One region of the Alteromonas sp. ABV4_150 genome, then DNA from elsewhere that is predicted to be linked to it. Evidence: predicted binding sites of a transcription regulator. Region 1 holds the regulator's gene; each other region holds the start of a gene.
The links. Region 1 encodes sigma-54, which starts transcription at its own class of promoters, with help from an activator protein. Its sites were predicted from a motif close to GTTGGCACGNNNNTNGNNT; they were not measured.
Positions count from the first base shown of each region.

Region 2: a site for sigma-54 is predicted at 5,216-5,234, ahead of fliE (flagellar hook-basal body complex protein FliE). Genes of this name have one in related genera too.
Region 3: a site for sigma-54 is predicted at 5,711-5,729, ahead of flhA (flagellar biosynthesis protein FlhA). Genes of this name have one in related genera too.

Region 1 is NZ_CM149971.1:809,749-817,216, forward strand. Features, by position in the region: gene ACYX4M_RS03470 (calcium/sodium antiporter) at 1-222, shown strand, start outside; gene ACYX4M_RS03475 (KpsF/GutQ family sugar-phosphate isomerase) at 225-1,205, shown strand; gene kdsC (3-deoxy-manno-octulosonate-8-phosphatase KdsC) at 1,206-1,754, shown strand; gene lptC (LPS export ABC transporter periplasmic protein LptC) at 1,751-2,329, shown strand; gene lptA (lipopolysaccharide transport periplasmic protein LptA) at 2,298-2,843, shown strand; gene lptB (LPS export ABC transporter ATP-binding protein) at 2,846-3,571, shown strand; gene ACYX4M_RS03500 (RNA polymerase factor sigma-54) at 3,645-5,126, shown strand; gene hpf (ribosome hibernation promoting factor) at 5,157-5,444, shown strand; gene ptsN (PTS IIA-like nitrogen regulatory protein PtsN) at 5,458-5,901, shown strand; gene rapZ (RNase adapter RapZ) at 5,985-6,830, shown strand; gene ACYX4M_RS03520 (HPr family phosphocarrier protein) at 6,830-7,102, shown strand; gene mgtE (magnesium transporter) at 7,276-7,468, shown strand, end outside.
Region 2 is NZ_CM149971.1:2,742,787-2,750,254, reverse strand. Features, by position in the region: gene fliI (flagellar protein export ATPase FliI) at 1-1,161, opposite strand, end outside; gene fliH (flagellar assembly protein FliH) at 1,154-1,936, opposite strand; gene fliG (flagellar motor switch protein FliG) at 2,054-3,094, opposite strand; gene fliF (flagellar basal-body MS-ring/collar protein FliF) at 3,107-4,801, opposite strand; gene fliE (flagellar hook-basal body complex protein FliE) at 4,814-5,149, opposite strand; gene ACYX4M_RS11915 (sigma-54-dependent transcriptional regulator) at 5,391-6,728, opposite strand; gene ACYX4M_RS11910 (sensor histidine kinase) at 6,745-7,468, opposite strand, start outside.
Region 3 is NZ_CM149971.1:2,757,632-2,765,099, reverse strand. Features, by position in the region: gene ACYX4M_RS12020 (protein phosphatase CheZ) at 1-62, opposite strand, end outside; gene cheY (chemotaxis response regulator CheY) at 97-480, opposite strand; gene ACYX4M_RS12010 (RNA polymerase sigma factor FliA) at 517-1,248, opposite strand; gene ACYX4M_RS12005 (MinD/ParA family protein) at 1,245-2,111, opposite strand; gene flhF (flagellar biosynthesis protein FlhF) at 2,117-3,526, opposite strand; gene flhA (flagellar biosynthesis protein FlhA) at 3,556-5,655, opposite strand; gene flhB (flagellar biosynthesis protein FlhB) at 5,821-6,945, opposite strand; gene fliR (flagellar biosynthetic protein FliR) at 6,952-7,468, opposite strand, start outside.

The sequences.
Region 1 (7,468 bases):
AACATTTTCAACCTGCTAGCCGTACTCGGTATGCCGGGGTTAATTGCCCCAGGCCTGCTAGACCCTGACGTTTATAACCGAGATATGTACGTTATGCTTGGTTTAACCTTGCTGTTGTTCTTGTTCAGTTTCGATTTAATTGGAAAGCGTACAATATCAAGAACAAATGGATTTATACTTCTAGCTTGCTTTATCGGCTACCAATTCTGGCTGTTCGGATAATCATGAATACACAAACTCAGATGCACTATATCGAATCGGCAAAGCGTGTTATCGACATTGAAACGCAGGCTATTGCCAATCTTGCAGAGCGCTTAAACGAGCACTTTATCAACGCATGTAACATTCTTTTTTCATGCGAAGGCAAAGTGGTTGTAAGCGGTATGGGAAAATCTGGCCATATCGGCAATAAAATTGCCGCTACCCTTGCGAGTACCGGGACACCGGCCTTTTTCATGCATCCCGGTGAGGCTAACCACGGCGATTTAGGCATGCTGAGTAAAGGAGATGTGCTATTAGCCATTTCTAATTCTGGTGAAACCAATGAATTAGTTAACCTGCTGCCCGTTGTTAAGCGCTTAGGCATTAAAGTGGTAGCAATGACCAATAGTGCTGATAGCTCGCTAGGACAACACGCAGATGTAGTGTTAGATATTAGTGTAGAGAAAGAAGCGTGTTCATTGGGTCTGGCGCCTACATCAAGTACAACAGCCACACTGGTTATGGGTGATGCCCTTGCGGTAGCACTGCTCGACCAAAAAGGCTTTACCTCAGACGATTTTGCACTATCACACCCTGGCGGTAGCTTAGGCAGAAAACTGCTGCTTAAAGTGAGTGATATTATGCTTAGCGGCAGCGACATTCCGTTGGTGAATCTACATGCATCTGTCGCTGAAGCGCTTTTAGAAATTTCCAAAAAGGGCCTAGGCATGACTGGTGTTATCGCACCCGATGGTTCGTTAACAGGCGTGTTTACTGATGGTGATTTACGCCGAATACTTGATGCCCGTATAGATGTGCATAGTGCGACAGTAGAAGATGTAATGACCAAAGGCGGCAAAACAACCACAGCAGAGCAGCTAGCTGTAGAAGCCTTAAATATAATGGAAACTCATAAGATAAGCGCATTAATGGTTACCGATGAAAAGCGCACCCCTGTCGGAGCCTTCAACATGCACATGCTTTTGAAAGCGGGAGTACTCTAAATGACGACAACTCTATACACCGATTTAGACCAGGCACTTTTTGAGCAGTTGGCAAATATTAAGTTACTGGTTTGTGACGTGGATGGCGTATTTTCAGACGGTCGCATTTACTTGGGCAACGACGGTGAAGAACTTAAAGCTTTTCACACCCGCGACGGATATGGCGTGAAAGCCTTGGTAAGTAATGGTGTTAACGTCGCCGTGATAACAGGACGACGTTCAGCAATTGTAGAAAACAGAATGAAGGCGCTAAACGTAGCACACATTATTCAGGGTGAAGAAAACAAAGCTGAAGCCCTCGGCGAATTAATGAAAAGCCTAGGGTTGAACTCAAGCGAAGTTGCCGCCGTAGGAGACGATATGCCCGATACAGGTATGTATCAGCACGTAGCGGTAAAAATTGCGGTTGCCGATGCTCACCCTTTTGTTGCAAAGCAAGCGAACTGGATCACCACACTTCCGGGTGGATTTGGCGCAGTTCGAGAAATATCGGATACCATCTTGCAAGCTAAGGGCGTGGCAAACGACATTTTCGGAGCTAGTGTATGAGCCAATTTGGCTTCAATCGCTTGGGTTTAAGCATATCGGCGCTATTTATCTTAGCGCTGTTGATGTATGTCCCAACTTGGATGGAAGAGCAGCCTGAGACGCAAGGTAGCAGTCAAAATGATGCGCTTAAGCCTGCATATAAGGCAAAAAACTTAACTACAACCTTGTACAACCAAGACGGTGAGTTAAATCACAAAGTCTTTGCAGAGTCTATGGAACACTACGACCAATTGGGTTTCGTGTTATTCCAGCAGCCTAAATATACTCTTTATACAGAGAGTGCTACATCACCTTGGGTTGTGACTGCGCGGGAAGGAACGCTGTATAACAATGAGTTAATTCAGCTTGAAGCTAGCGTTGTTATTGAAAATAAAACCAGCGATGATTTTGTCAAAAGCTTATCCACCGAATACATCCAAATAAATTTAGACACGAAACAAATGACATCTGATCAACCCGTTGAGATACTGGGTACGCAATACCTTATTTTTAGCAATGGGTTTAACGCGAATTTACGCACACAAGAATACGAGCTTTTAGATCATGTACAAACCACTTATTCCCCTAGCAACTAGCTTTCTACTTGCCATCGCTAGCGGTGCGGTACAAGCCAGTGAAGAAGATTTTTCACAGCCCATTAAAATAGGGTCAAATACCCAGTTTATTGATGGTAAAAACAAGACGGCCCTGTACAAGGAAGACGTGCTGATTACTCAAGGTTCACTCCTCATTGAAGCGGATGAAGTAGAAGTTATTGCTACTGATGGCAGCGGCCGAGAAATATTTATCGCCCGAGGGAACCCAGCAAGCTACTCTCAATCACTAGAAGACGGTACACCGGTATCAGCCAAAGCTAATGAAATTCGCTATGAGGTGGTTAATCGCACTATTTCTCTGGCCGGTAATGCTGAACTACAGCAAGATTCTAGTAAAGTACAAGGGGATAAAATTACGTTCGATATGATTACTGAACAATTGCTTGCAACAGGTGGCGCCGGTGAAAATGGTGAAGGTCGAGTAACAACAGTGTTTACTCCTGACACTATTCGTAAAACGTCGTCTAAGAAAGACAACGAGGGCAATGAATAGCAATGGCAACTTTGAGCGCTAAAAACCTTGCTAAATCGTATAAATCGCGACAAGTCGTTCGCGATGTGAGTCTTTCAGTTTCTACTGGGCAAATTGTCGGTCTTCTTGGCCCAAATGGTGCTGGTAAGACCACCACTTTTTACATGATTGTTGGCTTGGTCAACCTAGACAAAGGCAAGATTGAAATTGATGATAGTGAGCTTACTCACCAGCCAATGCATGAGCGCGCACGCCGCGGTATAGGCTACCTTCCGCAAGAAGCGTCAATTTTTAGAAAGCTTACGGTACATGAAAATATCATGGCCATTTTGCAAACCCGTAAAGATTTAAATTCACAACAGCAAGAAGAAGAAGCTGATGCACTACTTGATGAATTTAATATCAACCATATACGTAATAGTACGGGCATGAGTTTGTCAGGGGGAGAACGTCGTCGAGTTGAGATTGCTCGCGCTCTGGCAGCGAAACCACAATTTATTTTGTTAGACGAACCATTTGCCGGTGTTGATCCAATATCAGTTAATGATATAAAGAAGATAATACAGCATCTTCGCGATAGGGGTATTGGTATCCTTATCACGGACCATAACGTACGCGAAACATTGGATGTTTGCGAAAAGGCGTACATTGTGAGTCATGGTGAGCTTATTGCGCAAGGAACCGCGGAACAGGTTTTAAGTAATCAAAAAGTAAGGGATGTATACCTAGGCGAACAATTCAGGCTATAGTTAATGTAACCGAATTGTCATTTTTCAGTTTCGCTCTGGTATATTCAATTTAGAGCATTTAAATAAGACGTAGATGAAACCATCTTTACAGCTAAAATTTAGCCAACAACTTACCATGACACCTCAGTTGCAGCAGGCTATCAAGCTGCTGCAGCTTTCTACACTTGATCTCCAGCAAGAGATTCAAGAGGCACTCGACTCTAATCCACTGTTAGAAGTGGAAGAAGGTAACGACGAGCCACAAGTAGAAAAGAACAATGTCGATAGTGACGATAGTGCAGCTGAAGCGACAGCTTCTGCATCAAGCGACACGCTAGAAGCAGGAGATGCACTGGAGAAGAACGACCTTCCGGATGAGCTGCCTATCGACAGCACCTGGGACGAGTACTACTCCGCCTCTTCTGCGCCTGCGCCTGGCCCGTCTAATGATGACGAACAAATCTTCCAAGGTGAAACTACCGAAGACATCCAAGAGCATTTACTTTGGCAAATGCGCCTGACTCATTTTTCAGATACTGACCGTGCTATTGCCACAGCTATTATCGACTCAATTGACGAGTCGGGTTATCTGACCGTTACCCTTGACGATATCTTAGATGCTGTTAATGACGATGACTTAGAAGAGCCTATCGAAATGGACGAAATAGAATGTGTGCTTAAGCGCATTCAAATGTTCGACCCCATTGGTTCAGGTTCTCGTACACCTCAAGAGTGTCTTATGGTGCAATTGCGCCAGTTTTCAGAAGACACACCGTGGCTTACTGAAGCGAAGCAGCTTATTGAGGAATATTCAGACTTACTGAGCAGTAAAGACTACCGCACGCTAATGCGTAAGAGCCGATTGAAAGAAGATCAGCTGCGAGAAGCAATGCGTTTACTCCAAACCTTGAATCCTCGCCCAGGTAGTGCTTTAGTTACTAAAGAGCCTGAGTACGTTATTCCTGATGTCTCAGTAACCAAGAAAAATGGCCGTTGGGTGGTTGAGCTGAACCCCGACAGTCTGCCTAAATTAAGCGTAAATCAACAGTACGCAGCAATGAGTCGCCGTGCCAAGAATAGTAGCGATTCACAATTCATCCGCTCACACATGCAAGAGGCCAAGTGGTTCATAAAGAGCCTAGAGTCTCGTAACGATACCTTGATGAAGGTTGCAAATTGCATTGTGCAGCAACAAATGGGCTTTTTTGAGCACGGCCCGGAAATGATGAAACCAATGGTGCTAAATGATGTCGCAGAAATGGTAGATATGCACGAATCCACTATTTCACGTGTGACAACGCAAAAATACATGCATACGCCGCGTGGTATCTTCGAGCTGAAGTATTTCTTTTCAAGCCACGTTGCAACCGAGTCAGGTGGTGAGTGTTCATCCACAGCGATTCGTGCATTGATCAAGAAGTTAGTGGCTGCCGAAAATCCTAGCAAGCCGCTAAGTGATAGCAAGATTGCTTCGTTGTTGGCCGAGCAAGGCATAAAAGTCGCTCGGCGAACAATAGCAAAATACCGGGAATCGTTATCGATCCCGCCGTCGAACCAACGCAAAAGCCTTATCTAACTGGGCTTAATAATATAAGGAAGACGAAATATGCAAATCAACCTTACTGGTCATCATGTCGAAATCACCGACTCTTTGCGTAATTATGTCGATACGAAGTTCAGCAAACTTGAACGTCACTTTGATCACATTTCTAATGTGCATGTCATCCTGAACGTTGAAAAATTAAATCAAAAAGCCGAAGCGACCGTTCATTTAAGTGGCGCTGAAGTATTCGCATCCTCAGAAAATACCGACATGTATGCGGCGATTGACAGCATGGTTGATAAACTCGACCGGCAGGTAATCAAGCATAAGGAAAAACTGAAAAAACATTAGTAGTTAATTGAGTATGGATATACAAGCCATCGTAAGTCTGGACCGCACCGAGTGTGCGGTTCAGTGTAATAGTAAAAAGCGAATTCTTGAGATCATCGCTGATATCGCTGCCAAGCAGAACGATAACATCGACCAGGCAACTGTTCTAAATAGCTTGATGGCTCGAGAACGTATGGGTAGTACGGGTATTGGTAATGGCATAGCGCTGCCCCACGGCCGCCTCGCAGGCCTTGATAAAGTCATTGCTATTGTTGTAACCAGCACGCCTGCTATCAACTTCGATGCCCTAGATGAAAAGCCCGTAGACATATTTTTTGCACTTCTCGTTCCCGAAGAGCAAACCGAAGGACACCTTCAAACATTGGCTACCGTTGCAGGTAAGTTAAGCGACAAAGAAACGATTAAAACAATACGACGTGCAACAACCAGCGACGAAATTATTTCTGCATTAAGTTAGACAATAAGCGCTTAGGCATTATAAGCAGGCGCTTAATTCAACAACGCGTATGTGATGAAACCAGAATATAAGGGAGAGTTTAGGTGAAGCTGATCATAATCAGTGGTCGTTCAGGGTCTGGTAAGTCTGTCGCACTTCGCGCATTGGAAGACTTAGGCTATTACTGTGTTGATAATATCCCAGTTAATTTGCTTCCTACCCTTACCCATACCGTTGTTGATGAATACGATCAAGTTGCGGTAAGTATTGACGTAAGAAACTTACCCAAAAATCCTGATGATTTGGTAGAGATTCTAGACTACCTGCCTTCTTCTTGGTCTATGACTATAGTGTACATTGACGCAAGCGATGATGTACTGGTTAAGCGGTTTAGCGAAACGCGCCGTCTTCACCCTTTAGCCAAGCTAAATAAGTCTCTCTCAGAAGCTATTAGAGCAGAGTCTGCGCTGCTCGCACCTATTACTGAGCGCGCTGATTTATACTTAGATACAGACAAGCTAACAATACACCAACTCGCAGAGCTAATCCGAGAACGTATCCTAGGTAAAAAGAGCTCTCGCCTTGTACTGGTGTTTGAGTCATTTGGCTTTAAACATGGCATACCCAAAGATGCCGATTATGTTTTCGATGCGCGCTTTCTACCAAACCCTCATTGGGAAACGGACCTTAGACACCTCACTGGATTAGATGCACCCGTTGAGGTGTTTTTAGGCTCACAACCCGTAGTGACCAAATTTATTTGGCAAATTCAAAATTTAATGACCACATGGCTTCCCCATCTAGAGCGCAACAATAGAAGCTATGTGACTGTGGCTATCGGCTGCACTGGTGGGCAACACCGCTCTGTCTACATTGCCCAAACCTTGTCAAAAACCTTCAGCGAAATACATCCTGATGTTCAAATTCGTCACAGAGAGTTGAACCAGTAATGACTATTCAAAAAACGCTTACCATCGTCAATAAACTAGGCTTACACGCGAGAGCAGCCACGCAACTGGTACAGCTGGCTAATCAGTTTGATGCCAAAATCATTTTAAAAAAAGGCGATAAAGAAGCCGATGCAAGCAGCGTCTTAGGCTTGATGATGCTGGAGAGTCATCAGGGCGAACAGGTAGATGTTATTGTCGATGGTGATGACGCGGTCGATGCACTTGCTGCCATAGAAGAGCTTATTGAGGGCAGATTTAACGAAGACGAATAGTCTCAACCCGAATATTTATTGATGAATTAATCAACAGCTAGCTTAGTAATTCCAAATTCTTGGGTAAAAGCCACGCAATTATCATGACAGACTCAATATAATTGCGATATTCTACGCACACTTAGGCTACACAGCCTTTATTTTCCATATCAGCTTAGTAGGAATAACGCCTTATGGCAGAAGCGCTTGTTTCTAAATACGTACAAACCCAATTACGCGCACTTAACGCAGCGTTGATAAACGGTCAATTTGTATCTGTACGTAAGCTTCTGCTTGAACTTCCCCCTTCAGACGTTGCTCATATTCTCGAGTCAAGCCCTAGCAGGACCCGTGATGAGTTATGGGAGCTGATTGATAGCGACTTTC
Region 2 (7,468 bases), 1.9 Mb from region 1:
TTGGTTTTGTTTGTAGTTTGAGTAAACCTGGCGAATACGACGAGCCATTAATTGATGCTCTTCACTGACCACCATTGGCATTACTCGACTTATCGACGCTTCAATATCAATAGCGGGGTAATGACCGCTATCGGCAAGGGTTCGCGATAAGACCACGTGACCGTCTAAAATGGCACGAGCCGCGTCAGCAATGGGGTCTTGTAAATCGTCGCCTTCAGTGAGTACCGTATAAAAGGCCGTGATAGAGCCTTGCCGCTCGCTGCCATTACCAGCTCGTTCAACTAATGCAGGTAACCGAGCAAAGACAGATGGCGGATAGCCTTTTGTTGCAGGAGGTTCTCCCACAGCCAGCGCTATCTCGCGCTGCGCCATGGCATAACGAGTTAACGAATCAATGAGCAGTAGCACCTTCATGCCTTTATCGCGAAAATATTCAGCAATGGTGACTGCAGTTTCACAACCCTTCAAGCGCATAAGCGGTGAAGTATCAGCAGGTGCAGCTACTACAACTGCACGTTGGCGCTCTTCTTCTGTGAGGATTTCGTGAATAAATTCTTTTACTTCTCGGCCACGCTCCCCGACAAGCCCCACAACAACCACATCGGCTTCGCAGCCCCGAGTCATCATACCTAACAATACACTTTTACCTACCCCACTTCCAGCGAAAAGCCCCATACGCTGACCGACACCAACCGTATTAAGTGCGTTAATAGCGCGCACGCCAACATCCATAGGTGCGTTTATTGGCCGGCGAATAAGCGGGTTCATTGGCGGTCTAGTGGTTGGCGCGCGGGCTTCTGCATTTATTTCGCCTAAACCGTCAAGGGGCTGACCATTGCCATCTACCACACGCCCTAAAAGCCCCATACCTACCGGCAAACCGCTTTGTCGATTTAGCGGCATCACGCGACTTCCGGGCACAATGCCGCGAACTGCTTCAGTGGGCATCAAATAAGTAATATCATCGCCAAAACCAACTACTTCGGCTTCTATTTCACCTTCGATAGTTTGCACTAAACACTGACTGCCGACGGGTAACTGACATCCCACAGCTTCAAGAGTTAAACCGATACCTCGGACTAACTTGCCTGCAGCAACAACAGGAGGAGAAGAGACCTGTTTTGTGAGGGACTCAAAGTGAGTATGCCAAGGGCTAGTCATCTGACAAGCCTTGATTTAATAGGAATTTATCAATTACGTCGCGGCAACGGCGTTCAATAGACACGTCGACGGCATTTTGCACAGTAGTAATATCGCAACCGCCACGTTCCATCGCTGGCGCTTCAATTAAATTCCACCCTTTTGTAGAAATCTCTTCGTCGCCAAAGTGGGCTTTTACCAATTCAATATCGTCAGGGTTCATGTGAATTTGATAATCCGCTTGATTAATGGGAAGCGCTTTGATGCCTTCGCTTAACGCTTGGAGTATCACCTGTTGGTTAGTGCTAACCTCTGTTTTAATAACAGCTTTTGCAAGAGTTACGGCAAGTTTCACCAACTGGTCACGCGTTTCATCGTTAGCTTGCGAAAGTGGATCATGAAATTTTTCAGCGAGCATTTGCCACACTTCGGCTTGGGTTGCCATTTGCTGGCGACCTTCTTCTAAACCTTGTTCCAAACCTTCGTTATGACCTTGCTCTTTACCTTCGGCCAAGCCTGTTTCAAGACCTTCAGCTTTACCTTCTTCAAAACCTTTTTCCTTGCCTTCCTTAAAACCTTCATCATAGGCAGCCTGGCGAATAGCTTCTATCTCTTCAGCAGTAGGAGGCTTGATTTCCTCTTCAACTTCAGGGGGCTCATACTTCCAATCTGAGCGTTTGTTCAGTGCGTTGGTTGTCTCGTCTTTTTTAGATGCCCTTGGATCATCGACAAAAGGTAGATCCCACGCTTTAGCTTCGTTTATTTCGTTTTCACTGAAATTTTTATTACCAGACATGTTTTTTACCAGAGACATTTTATTTCGAGGCTATTTATTAGAAGACTCTTTATTACAAGGCTATTTATTACAAGCTTTGGTTATACCTCGGCTACAACAGTAAGGGCATCAGAGCCCTTACAAGAACTCTTCACCGCCACCGCCGCCAAGCATAATTTCACCTGAGTCAGAAAGTCGACGGGCAACAGAAAGAATTTCTTTTTGTGCAGTTTCCACTTCACTGATACGAACAGGGCCAAGCGCTTCCAGATCATCGCCAAGCATTTCAGCAGCACGCTTAGACATATTGCGCATAATTTTATCTTTAAGCTCTTCGTCAGCGCCTTTAATGGCTTTAAGCAGCGCGTCTTGCTGTACTTCGCGCAGTATTGCTTGAATGCCTTTGTCGTCCACATCGACTAAATTGTCGAATACAAACATCAGATCTTGGATTTGCTGGCTCATCTCTTCGTCTTGCTCGCGGATAGCGTCCATCAACTGACCTTCTATCGCGGTATCCAGGTAGTTCATAATATTCGCCGCAGACTTTAAGCCGCCCATTTTCGCTGCTTGCGTTCCCGCTTGACCTGCGAACTGCTTCTCCATAATTTCGTTTAGCTCTTGCAACGCTGCTGGCTGAACTTCTTCTAGGTTCGCAATACGCATCAACAAATCAAGACGCACTTTTTCTGGGAATTGCGCCAAAATCTCAGCGCTTTGCTCAGGTTCTAGATAAGACAGTACAATGGTTTGGATCTGCGGGTGTTCGTTGCGAATAATGCTCGCCACCTGCTTAGAGTCCATCCATTTCAGTGAGTCTAGACCTTTTGCGCCACTACCCATTAGGATCTGATCGATAAGGTTTGCGGCCTTATCTTCACCTAACGCCGCAGTTAGCGCTCGCTTAACAAAGTCTTGGCTCTGGAAGCCAATAGTGCTGTAGTTCTGAATCTCTTCAATGAAGTGTTTGTGAACTGACGTGATTTTGGTTTGCGTCATATCGTCCACTTTCGCCATTTCAGAACCCAGCTTCTGCACTTGTTTCGGTTCAAGGTGCTTTAATATCTGCGCCGCGTCTTCTTCAGATAAGCTTAGTAGTAAGATGGCAGCTTTCTCTACGCCTTCTAATTTACTGACGTCGTATGACGGTTCTTCAACATTGGCAAGTTCTTCAGCCATAATCTTATCTCACTACTCGTCTTGCATTAACCAGCCCTTCACTACTTGGGCTGATAATTCTGGTTCATTGGCCACTAGGGCGCGTACGGCTTTAAGTACATCTTCGTCTTTGTGCAAGTCAGGCAGCATAAGTGATCCATCTGGCGCAAAGCCTACCTGTCCTTCGTCAAAGTCAGACGTTAGCATGCTAATTGTGTCATCGCCTAAGTCTAAGCCTTCATCTGCATCAAATTCATCGGCCTCGTTAGACTCATCTGGGTTGATAAGACGACGCAGCATAGGTCGAATCACAAAGATGATAAGTACTATTATAACCAAGCCACCAACAACTAGCTTAAGAATTGGCAAAAAGCCTGGCTGTTCCCACAAAGGTGCATCTTCAATTTCACCTGCATCCATACGAGTAAAGGGTACGCTAACCACTTCTAGCGAGTCGCCGCGGGTTACGTCAAAGCCAATACCGCCCTGCAATAGTCTGCGGATATTAAGAATTTCTTCTTGTTTACGTGGCGTTGGCGTCATAGCGCCGTCTTCACCTGCGACTTGGGTATAGTCTACTGCCACCGACACACTTAGTCTGCGAATTACACCTGTCTGCTTTTTAGTATGACTAATAGTGGTATCAAGTTCGTAATTGCGCGTTGATTCTTTTGCCGTGCGCCCTGGCATGGTTTGTTGACTGCCGCCCACAGCATTTTCTGGAATATCAGAATCTAACGGAGGCTGATTAGATAATGCGCCAGGAATACCGCCAACGCCGCCACCTACGCTATTCTCTTCCATAATCATTTCGCTGCGCACCGCTGGTAAGTCTGGGTTGTAGCTGCGCTGAGTTTGCTCCATAGCAGTGAAGTCCATGGTAACGTCAGCTTGCGCCGTGTAGTTACCTATGCCCAATACTGGGATCAGTATAGCGTCAATTTTTTCTAGATACTCTTGCTCGCGCTGACGTTCAATCTCGTACTCTTTTCTGGCACGAGCACTCATTGAATCTTGCGAGCCTGAGTTAAGCAGACGACCATTGCTGTCAGTTACCGTTACTTTAGACGGCTCCATGTTTTGTACGGCAGACGCCACGATATCAACGACCGCATCAACCTCTTCACCAGCAATGACGGCACCACGTTTAGCGGTTAATACCACTGTTGCGGACGCTTTCTTCTCTCTACGGGCAAACACATTTTCTTTTGGCATCGCCAGCAGTACTCGAGCTTTTTGAATACTTGCGATATCTTCGATGGTCGAGGCAATTTGCTGTTCACGCGCATGTTTAAGACGTTCCATCTCAACACGCTGGCTTACACCAAACCCCATGTCCTGCATGATGATATCGGTACCTGCATCAGAGGTTTTAGTTAACCCTTGGCGTGTCATACCCAGGCGGATATTTTGGAATTCGTCACTTCTTACATAAACAGTATTGCCTTCAAGCTTATAGTCGATTTGATTCGCATCCATATAATCGAGAGTTTCGATAAGCTCTTGGGTTTCCATCTTAGCAAGGGGACGATAGTCAGGCTCTTGTGACCAAATAAGGATGAAAATAGCAATAGCCACACAAATAACCAAAACAACCACAAGGGCCATTTGGCGCATCATATCTGCGCTACCTAACGTATCCATGAAACCAGATTTATTCTCTGGCTCATTGTCCGCTGTTTGATTTTGATCAGGAACCGTAAGGTTTGTACCTGTTGCTTCAGCCATAACCTACTCCACCTATACCGGCATATTCATTATTGTTTTATAGGCTTCAAGTACTTTGTTACGTACCTGAACAGTAGCTTCGAAAGCAATGCCAGACTTTTCTTTCGCTAACATGACTTGGGCTAAGCTCAAACTAGGGTCACCCATTTCAAAACGTTGCTGTGCATCTTTTGATTCAAGCTGCATACCGTTTACACCGTCAACCGCGTTCTTCAGCATGGTCGAGAAATCGCTTGCAGAGCTGTTTACTTCAGTAAGCGATTGCTGCTGAGGCTCGTTAACTTGAAGACGAGTTTGCCCTATCATGTTTTGCATTTCTTGATACAAACTATTGGCTTTAACGTCCATACCCACTCCTAGCGTTTCTTTAAAAACCGCCTGAACAACGGCGAATAACTAATTATATGAGTGATTTAGCAAGGGGCTTGCCAACTTTAAAAACCCATAGATATCAACATGATAAGAGTCAAAAACGGAAGAAAGCCAAATTTATGGCGTTTGATTTGATGGGAGCAACAAAAAACCGCCGCCTTCTTTACTACAGAGGCGACGGATAACGGGGTTGAACGAGAGGTTCAAAACAGCAGTATTAAGCTGGTACTTCAATGCCGTCTTCACGCATGCGCGCTAGTTTATAACGAAGGGTTCTAGGGCTAATGCCAAGTTTTTCCGCAACGTCCTTACGTTTACCATTGCACGAGACTAATGTATCAAGAATAATTTGGTGCTCCTGATAACGAAGTTCTGAACCCAATTTGTTGTCTTCAACCTGCTCTTGTGTAACTTCAAGCGGGGCCGACATGTCTTCGTCAATCATTAAATCGCTTGCATCTATTTCATTGTTTTCACAAAGAATCAGGGCACGTTGAACCACATTCTCTAACTCTCGAACATTTCCTGGCCAGCTGTATTGCGACAATTTATTGCGTGCTGCAGCACTTAACCTGGTTGTGCCTAGGCCCTGTGAACTTGCGTGACGCTGAACAAGGTGCTCCGCAAGTGGCACAATGTCTCCCGGGCGTTCCGATAGAGGACGCCATTCAATAGGAAATACGTTTAAGCGGTAGTATAAGTCTTCTCTGAATTCGCCAGCATCCACTGCTTTTCTTAAATCTCGGTTACTCGTAGCAATAACTCGCACATTAAGTTTAACGGTTTTTCGTCCGCCAAGGCGCTCTACTTCACGCTCTTGTAACACGCGCAGTAATTTAGCCTGCAGTGCCAAATCCATCTCAGTTATTTCATCAAGTAACAGGGTGCCGTCTTGGGCTTGTTCGAACTTACCCGGACAGGCCTGAATAGCGCCAGTAAAGGCTCCTTTTTCGTAACCAAACAAAGTGGCTTCCAACATGTTTTCTGGAATGGCAGCACAGTTAATGGCAACAAAAGGCGAATCGCTTCGCGGAGACTGGTCGTGAATATAGCGGGATAGCACTTCTTTACCCGACCCACTTGGACCCATGACCATAACGGTAGCTTCAGACTTCGCGACTTTCCGCGAAAGCTCAAGTAGCTTCAAACTTGAGGGGTCGGCTACGATTGGCGTACGTGATTCAATTTTTTGTGCAGGGGCGTAGCGCCCCACTAAGTTTAGCAATACTTCTGGCGCAAAAGGCTTTGAAAGGTAGTCCGTTGCGCCATCACGCATCGCTTGTACCGCATCATCAATGGTGGCGTAGGCCGTCATTAACAACACAGGCATATTCGGGTATTTAGCTTTAATACTTTTTAGCAGTGTTAAGCCACTCATTTCGCCCATTTGTATGTCGCTAACCACTAGGTCCACATTCTGTGACGATAGCATCATTAATGCTTGCTCCGCGCAATCGGCAGCAACCACGTCATAGTTACCTAGCAAAAGAGTGTCTAGGAGCGCCTCGCGTAAACCCGCGTCATCTTCAACAATTAGTATGGTAGTTTTAGACATTATTCTCTCCTATGACTTACGCGACATGAGTCAATGTTTGTGAAGTTTTAGCATGCGCCGAGCACGGTAATGACACGCTGAAGCAAGCCCCACCTTCTGGTACGTCAATGATGTTAAGTGAACCGCTGTGCGCATTTACCACTGACTTCACTACCGCAAGACCTAAACCTGTACCATGCGTTTTTGTAGTAAAAAACGGTTCAAAAATTTTGCTTTTTAGACTCTCTGGAACCCCAGGACCTTTGTCGACCACAGATACATGTAAACGGTGATCACTCACTGTTGCCTGTACGTGCACACGCTCTCCTTTGGGAGTAACTTGGCTTGCATTATGGATAAGGTTTAGCAATGCGCCTTGGAGTGCTGTGAGGTTACCTGTGATAGAAAGATCTTGTTCAAATCCTGAAAACGTTAACGTCTGCTGCGCTTGGGCTACCATGCTATGAGCACTGCCCTCTATCGAGGAAAACAGCTCACCTAAACTGATCTGGCTGACCACCTGCTCTTCGCCCGATTTAGCAAAAAGTAGCATGTCATTAACTTGGCTTTCTAACTCTTTAAGCCTGTCAGTCAGCTTATTAGCAAACTGGGTTTGCGCTTCTTCGCCTAAGCCTTTGCGTGTTAAATTCGACGCATATAACATAGCTGCAGAAAGTGGAGTTCGAATTTGATGGGCAAGTGATGCCACCATTTTCCCGAGGGAAGACAAGCGCTGCATATGGCTTACTCGCGCCTGCAGC
Region 3 (7,468 bases), 1.9 Mb from region 1:
AGATAAGTGACAAGCTGCTTTGCTTCTTCTAACGATATTGGAACGTTTACATTCGTTGACATCCAGTAAACCTCATTTATCTGTTGAGCGTCTGGATCAACCTAAACGTTCGAATATTTTATCTAATTTTTCTTTTAACGTTGCTGCGGTGAAAGGTTTAACGACGTAGCCGTTAACACCTGCTTGCGCGGCGGCTACAATTTGTTCTTTCTTCGCTTCAGCGGTAACCATAAGCACAGGCAAGTGCTTAAGCTTATCATCTGCCCTGATTGCGCGTAGTAAATCTATGCCCTGCATGCCAGGCATATTCCAATCAGTAACTACGAAATCAAAATCACCTTGTTGTAACATTGGCAATGCAGTGCTGCCGTCATCCGCTTCCTGAATGTTGGCAAAACCCAAGTCTTTGAGTAGGTTTTTGATGATACGTCTCATGGTTGAAAAGTCATCGACCACGAGAATTTTCATGCTTTTATCCAAAATAGCCTCCACTGAGGGGTTAATTGTTATTAATTTCTATTCTTCGTCAGCTTGCCACGACTTCATTCGTGATTTGAGTTTTAACATGGCTTGACTGTGAATTTGACTGACTCTCGACTCGCTTACGTCAAGAACCTCGCCTATTTCTCTTAAGTTTAGTTCTTCATCGTAATAAAGTGAAAGAACAATCGCTTCTCGCTCGGGTAATGTCGTTATTGCATGGGCCAACGCTTTTTGAAAAGCCCCCTGCATCAAATCTTCCAGCGGTGCATCACTACCTCTGGTTTGCTCTGTGGTGATCACATCTTCCGACACCCCCAAATCTTCAATGCCCACCAACTTCCCGGCATTGACTTCATTGAGCATCTGGTGATAATCCTGCAAGCTCACATTCAGCTTCTCAGCAATATCAGCATCTCTTGCGTCGCGCCCAGTTTCACTTTCTACCTGAGATATCGCCTCAGTAATCGCGCGACCATTGCGGTGAACAGAACGAGGTGTCCAATCACCTTTGCGTATTTCATCAAGCATTGCGCCGCGAATACGGATGCCCGCGAAGGTTTCAAAGCTTGCGCCTTTTGACCCGTCAAAATTTCGCGCGGCCTCAAGCAACCCAATCATGCCAGATTGGATAAGGTCATCAACAAGTACACTTGCAGGCAGTCGCGCCATCAAATGGTGCGCAATACGCTTAACCAGAGGCGCATGCCTTTCGACTAACTGCGATTTATCTGTTTGCTGTTGATAAGCGGCTGCCTTACTGTTCAACGTTGACTTCCTACGGCTTTTTCTGCAACTAATTGTTCAATAAAAAACTCTAAATGGCCACCGGGCTGCGCTGGAATAGGCCAAGTAAGTGCCCTGCTTGCCAACTTTGTTATAGCTACAGCGGCAGGAGAGCCTGGAAAAGCATCAACAATAGCGGTTTGCTTGCGCACTGCTTTGCGAATGTTCTCATCAAACGGCACCGTTGCCACTAATTCTAGTGCAACATCAAGAAAACGCCCTGTCACTTTGCTTAATTTACTAAATAACTCCTGACCTTCCCGCACATCGCGAACCATATTGGCCACAACTTTAAAGCGAAAAACACCGTGTTCCCGGTTAAGTATTTTTATCAGTGCGTATGCATCTGTTAATGACGTAGGCTCATCACAAACCACGACCATGATATCTTGGGATGCTTTAGAAAAGCTTAACACCATGTCTGAAATGCCGGCCGCAGTGTCGACAATTAATACGTCTATTTGAGAACGCAGTTCGCTAAACGCTCTTATTAAGCCTGCGTGCTGCGTAGGTGAGAGCTCTGCCATTGACTGGGTACCAGAGGTGGCAGGAGCAATCTTAATACCATGGGGACCGGTTACTAAAACCTCGTCTAACGTGCACTCACCAGAGAGAACGTGAGATAGGTTTTTCTCGACTCGCAGGCCTAACATCACATCTACATTTGCAAGGCCAAGGTCCGCGTCAAGAACCATTACACGTTTGCCCTGCTTCGCCATGGCGATAGCGGTGTTAAGTGTAATGTTTGTTTTACCTACGCCACCCTTACCACCAGTGACGGCGATTACTTTGATTAACCGTGATTGCTTCATTTTTCTTAAGCTACTCGCTTGATCGTCAATCATACTGCTTATGCTGTTTTAATTGCGTTGTTGCCACTAGTATGATTCAAACCGTACTTTTTATAAAGCTTTGCAGCAGCGGAAACTAAAGATTTCGCTTCTGCAATCTTAATGTCTTCAGGCACTTTTTGGCCATCGGTGACATAACTAACCGGTAGTTGATATTCAACCGCTGCACTAAGCACCTCTCCTAAAGAGTAGCACTCATCTAACTTTGTGAAAATACAGCCACTTAGTTCAATATCATCATACGCTTGAATGATTCTCTGCAAAGCAGGATATTGCGTATTAGCTTGCGCTACCAAATATTTTTTAACTTTTGGCATTTGTCCGTTATCAAACTGCTTAATTTGTTTAATTAATCGACTGTCTCGTTGACTAAATCCAGCCGTATCAATCAATACTAGTCGCTTATGACGAAGTTGGAACAATAAATCTGCAAGTTCTTCACTAGTTTGCGCTTTTCGCACAGTACAGCCAATAATTTTTCCGTATGTTGCTAGCTGCTCATAGGCTGCAATTCTATACGTATCAATGGTTATCATAGCCACCGACTCTGCACCGTATTTCTGCGCGTAGCGAGCGGCTAACTTTGCAACAGTGGTTGTTTTACCTGTACCTGTAGGCCCGACTAATGCAACGGCACCTTGTGAGCTAAGTATATCGTTTCCGGTAACATTTATGCGATTAGCCAATAGGTTAAGAAGATATACCCATGCGTCACGTTCGTTGTAATGAGCAGGTGTATAGCTAATGAGCTGTGTTGCAAGTGCACTACTTAAGCCCATATCGGTTAATCGAGTGACCAGGTATTGATGAACAGGTTTTTGACGTTTGTTCTTCGCTTCCATCAAGTCGGCCACTTGATATTGCAACACATCGCGAAGCGAGGCTAATTCTTCTTTGATTTGAGCTAGTTCAGCAGACTGAGATGCAGGTGTCTCTCCCATGCTTGAAGCTTGATGCTCGGGGAAAGCGTGTTGATTTTTACTATCTTCAACAGGTGATTGCGTCTCTATATCGTCAATGAAGGCTTCTGAAAAGTCTAAGTGTGATGCTATTTCATTGGCGTGCTTAGCGTTAGCTGACATAGGTTGATCTGGCTGAAGAGTATTCGTTGTCTGCGCTTTTCCACCATGCTGCTTTTCCAGCAATGCTTTTAAGCTGTCAGGGCCGTCGTCGCCAATAATTTCACTTAAGCTAGGCACGGCCTTTTGACCTGGTGTTTTAGCTGCAGCTTGTGGAGCCGCCTTTGGCGTGAAAAGCTTAGCTTCAGGCTCTTTGTCGTAGGCTGCTACAAGCTCGATACCGTCAGCGACTTTGCGATTTGACATGATCACAGCATCACTGCCTAACTCAGCTTTAACTTGGCTTAGCGCCTCACGCATATCTTTGCCGAAGAAACGTCTAATTTTCATTGCAACCTCTCCAATCACCCAGTGTCAGATTATTGACCGACCGAACTGACTATTTTTATTTGTTTGTCGTCAGGCACTTCTTGGTATGAAAGAACATGCAGCCCAACAACAGAATACTTTAAGAAGCGAGACAGAACCGGTCGTAGCATGCCTGAGGTAAGGAGTACTGCAGGTTCTCCTTCTAACTCTTGCTGCTGACTGGCTTGCTGCAATGATTTTTGCAGCTTGTCTGCCAGACCTGGTTCGATACCAGCACCGTCTTCGCCACCTGCTTGAAGGGACTGGTGCAACATCTGTTCCAACTCTGGCGCCAAGGTTATGACAGGTATCTCTTTTGCACCCTGAGTAATTTCTTGAACGATAAGACGCTTAAGTGCTATACGCACTGCAGACACTAGTACATCTGGGTCTTGGCTTCGTGTGCCGTATTCACTAAGAGTCTGAACTATGGTGCGCATATCGCGAATAGGCACACCTTCAAATAGCAAGGTTTGCAGCACTTTCACAACTGTACTAAGCGGCAGAATATCGGGCACCAAACCTTCAACCAATTTAGGGTGCTGTTTAGCCAGCATATCTAGAAGCTGTTGCGCCTCTTCATGCCCAAGTAACTGATAGGCGTTATTGGAAAGTAACTGACTTAGGTGAGTTGCAACAACCGTGGCGGCATCAACAACCGTGTACCCAAGCGTTTGCGCGTGCTCGCGCTTATTAGGCTTAATCCACACCGCATCTAGTCCGAAAGCAGGGTCTTTAGTAGCGCGCCCTTCTAGCTTTCCGAACACTTGCCCTGGGTTAATGGCAAGCTCTTCGTCGTGACTAATAACCGAATCGCCAATAGTGACGCCGAGCATAGCGATGGTGTAAGTATTGGGCTCTAAGTCTAAATTATCGCGGATATGAACTGGTGGAATAAGGAATCCAAGCTCTTGGGAAAGCTTTTTACGCACCCCTTTAATGCGTGTTAACAACTCGCCACCTTGAGACTTGTCTACAAGAGGAATTAAACGATACCCCACTTCTAGACCGATTGTATCGACTTGCTGGACATCGTCCCAGCCCAGCTCTTTAACTTCAGGGGCCACGGTTTCATCTTTTGATATATTCTCAGGCACTTGAGGCTCTGCGGCTTTTTTCTTCGCCTGAACCGACTGCCAGTAAGCAAAGCCTGCAATCAGGAAGGAAAAACCCAAAAATGCGATATGAGGCATACCAGGGATAATACCCATAACAAACAAAACGCCTGAAGCAATATAAAGCGCCTGATTATTGCCTAGCTGACCACGGATTTCTTTACCCATTTCTTGAGTTTCGTTCTCACGAGTCACGATAATGGCTGTTGCTACTGAAAGTAGTAATGAAGGTATCTGCGCCACCAAACCATCACCAATGGTCAAAATGGTGTAGATTTCTATAGCGTTACCAAATGAAAGGCCGTGTTGAATCATGCCAATAAAGAGACCACCGACAATATTAATAAGCATGATGAACAGGCCCGCAACTGCATCACCTTTTACAAACTTTGATGCACCGTCCATCGACCCGTAAAAGTCAGCCTCTGCGGTTATTTCTTCGCGACGCTGACGCGCTTGATCTTGGTCGATATAGCCTGCATTTAGATCTGCGTCAATTGCCATTTGCTTACCTGGCATAGCATCCAAGGTAAAGCGAGCACTTACTTCTGATATGCGTCCAGCGCCAGCTGTAACTACTTTAAAGTTGATAATAAGAAGAATAGCGAAAACAACAATACCGACGGCATAGTTACCACCAATAACGACAGCGCCGAAGGCTTCAATCACTTTGCCAGCTGCATCACCACCTTCGTGACCGTACAGTAATACAACACGCGTAGACGCAACGTTAAGTGCTAGACGAAGAACGGTAGCGATAAGGAGTACGAGCGGAAAAATACCAAAATCCACTGGACGTTGGGTAAGTACCGCCACCAAGATGATGACTAAAGAGAGCGCAATATTAAAGCTGAACAAAACGTCCAATAAGAACGGCGGCATGGGTAGTATTACCATTCCCATGATTGCCAAAAGGACAATAGGCGCGCCTAGACCACTGGTAAAATTTTGCAGCTGATTTTTATCGAATCGCTGAAGATAACCGGATAACTGCATGGCTGGGTGTCTCTCTATCAGAAAATTGACGCTTTATGTAAATCTTCAATAGAGTTTTCAACTAACGTGCCAGCTTTATAGAAAGCAGTATTTAAGCACAACTAATGGTTTAAAAAGTAAGCACCAAGTTTAAATTAGCTTAAAATAACACGGCAATATAGTCACTTAGCGACGGTATTCTGGAGGAATAGGCAAATCTCGTTGAAGTGGCTTAGGACGCTTCCCTTTCCCTGCCCTATGTGCTTTAAGCTGATAAACATGTGCTAGCACCTGCGCTACCGCCATAAACAAGGCGTTAGGGATTTCGTCGTCCACTTCAGTGGAATAGAAAATGGCTCGCGCTAACATGGGTGAAGGGATCAGCGGCACGTCGTTAGCGGTAGCAATTTTTCTGATGTGCATTGCTAACTCATCAGCACCTTTAGCTACTACAACGGGAGCTCTTACCCCTTTTTCGTCATATTTAATGGCAACAGAAAAGTGAGTGGGGTTGGTCACGACAACGTCTGCTTGTGGTACTTCCTGCATCATGCGCTTGGTTGCAGCCTGATATTGCAGGCGGCGAATACGACCTTTGACCATGGGATCGCCTTCCGCGTTTTTGCGCTCGTCTTTAACCTCTTGCTTGGTCATTTTCATTTCTTTGTTGTGCTTATACATTTGATAAGGCACATCAATGAGCGCAATAGGGATCATGCCGCACACTAAAATAAGAAACGCCCACTTAAGCATATCGAGAGCGTGAAAGATGTTTCCCGGATATAGCTCCATATCTAAATGCAGCGCTTCATCTTCGAAGAACAGTAACGCTCCGATAGCCATACCAATTATGACCACCACTTTTGCAATAGACTTAAGTAACTCTACCAAGCCATTCGTGCCAAACATGCGTTTGAAGCCTTGAATGGGGCTCATTTTTGAACCCTTAGGTTTTGCACCTTCCCAGGTAAAGTTGTAGCCTCCAAGCGCGATTGAGCCATAGATACCCGCTATCATAGCAACGACCATGTATAGCAGCACGGCAGGGCCTACCGCCGAAAAAGCTTCTCCCCAGGCGCCAAACATGTGGGTAATATCATAGGTTTCGTCACGAGAGAGAATGAACATCCTCTGAGTAAGTTTAAAAACAGATTCAGCAATCCACCCGCCCACAAACAAAAACATAAAAGCACTGACGATAAGTACTAGGGTCGTAGAAAGTTCACGGGAACGGGCTAGCTGCCCTTTTTTTCGGGCATCTTCGAGTTTTTTCCCCGTGGGGTCTTCTGTTTTTTCGCTTGAATCTGCCATGTTTTCCTACGAACAAATATTCAATAGTTCACACATAAACTGCTCAGCTCTGAACCATTGGGTTTCGAAGTGTGCAGTAAAGTTATCAAGTGTTATCCAAATAATCAGTAAGCCCATTACCTGAGCGATCGAAAAACCAATACTAAAAATGTTTAGCTGTGGTGCAGCTTTGGTCATTACGCCAAACGCCAAATTCACGATTAAAAGCGACACGATTGGCGCAAGAGACAGGGTCACTGCCGATATAAACATCCAACCGCCCCAATGGGCAATATCGCGGAACTGTTCAGCGGTCCACCATGCTTCGCCTATGGGAAACGCCTCGAAGCTCATTACTATCATTTGAATCATGGACAAGTGCCCATCCAAGGTCCAAAACAACAAGGTGGCTAATATCAGATAAAATTGGCCCACTGCGGGCACGTTAATACCGTTTACTGGGTCAACAATAGACGCGAACCCCAAACCGGTTTGCATGGCTATGATTTGGCCTGCAATCACGAAGGTATTGAGTACCATCATT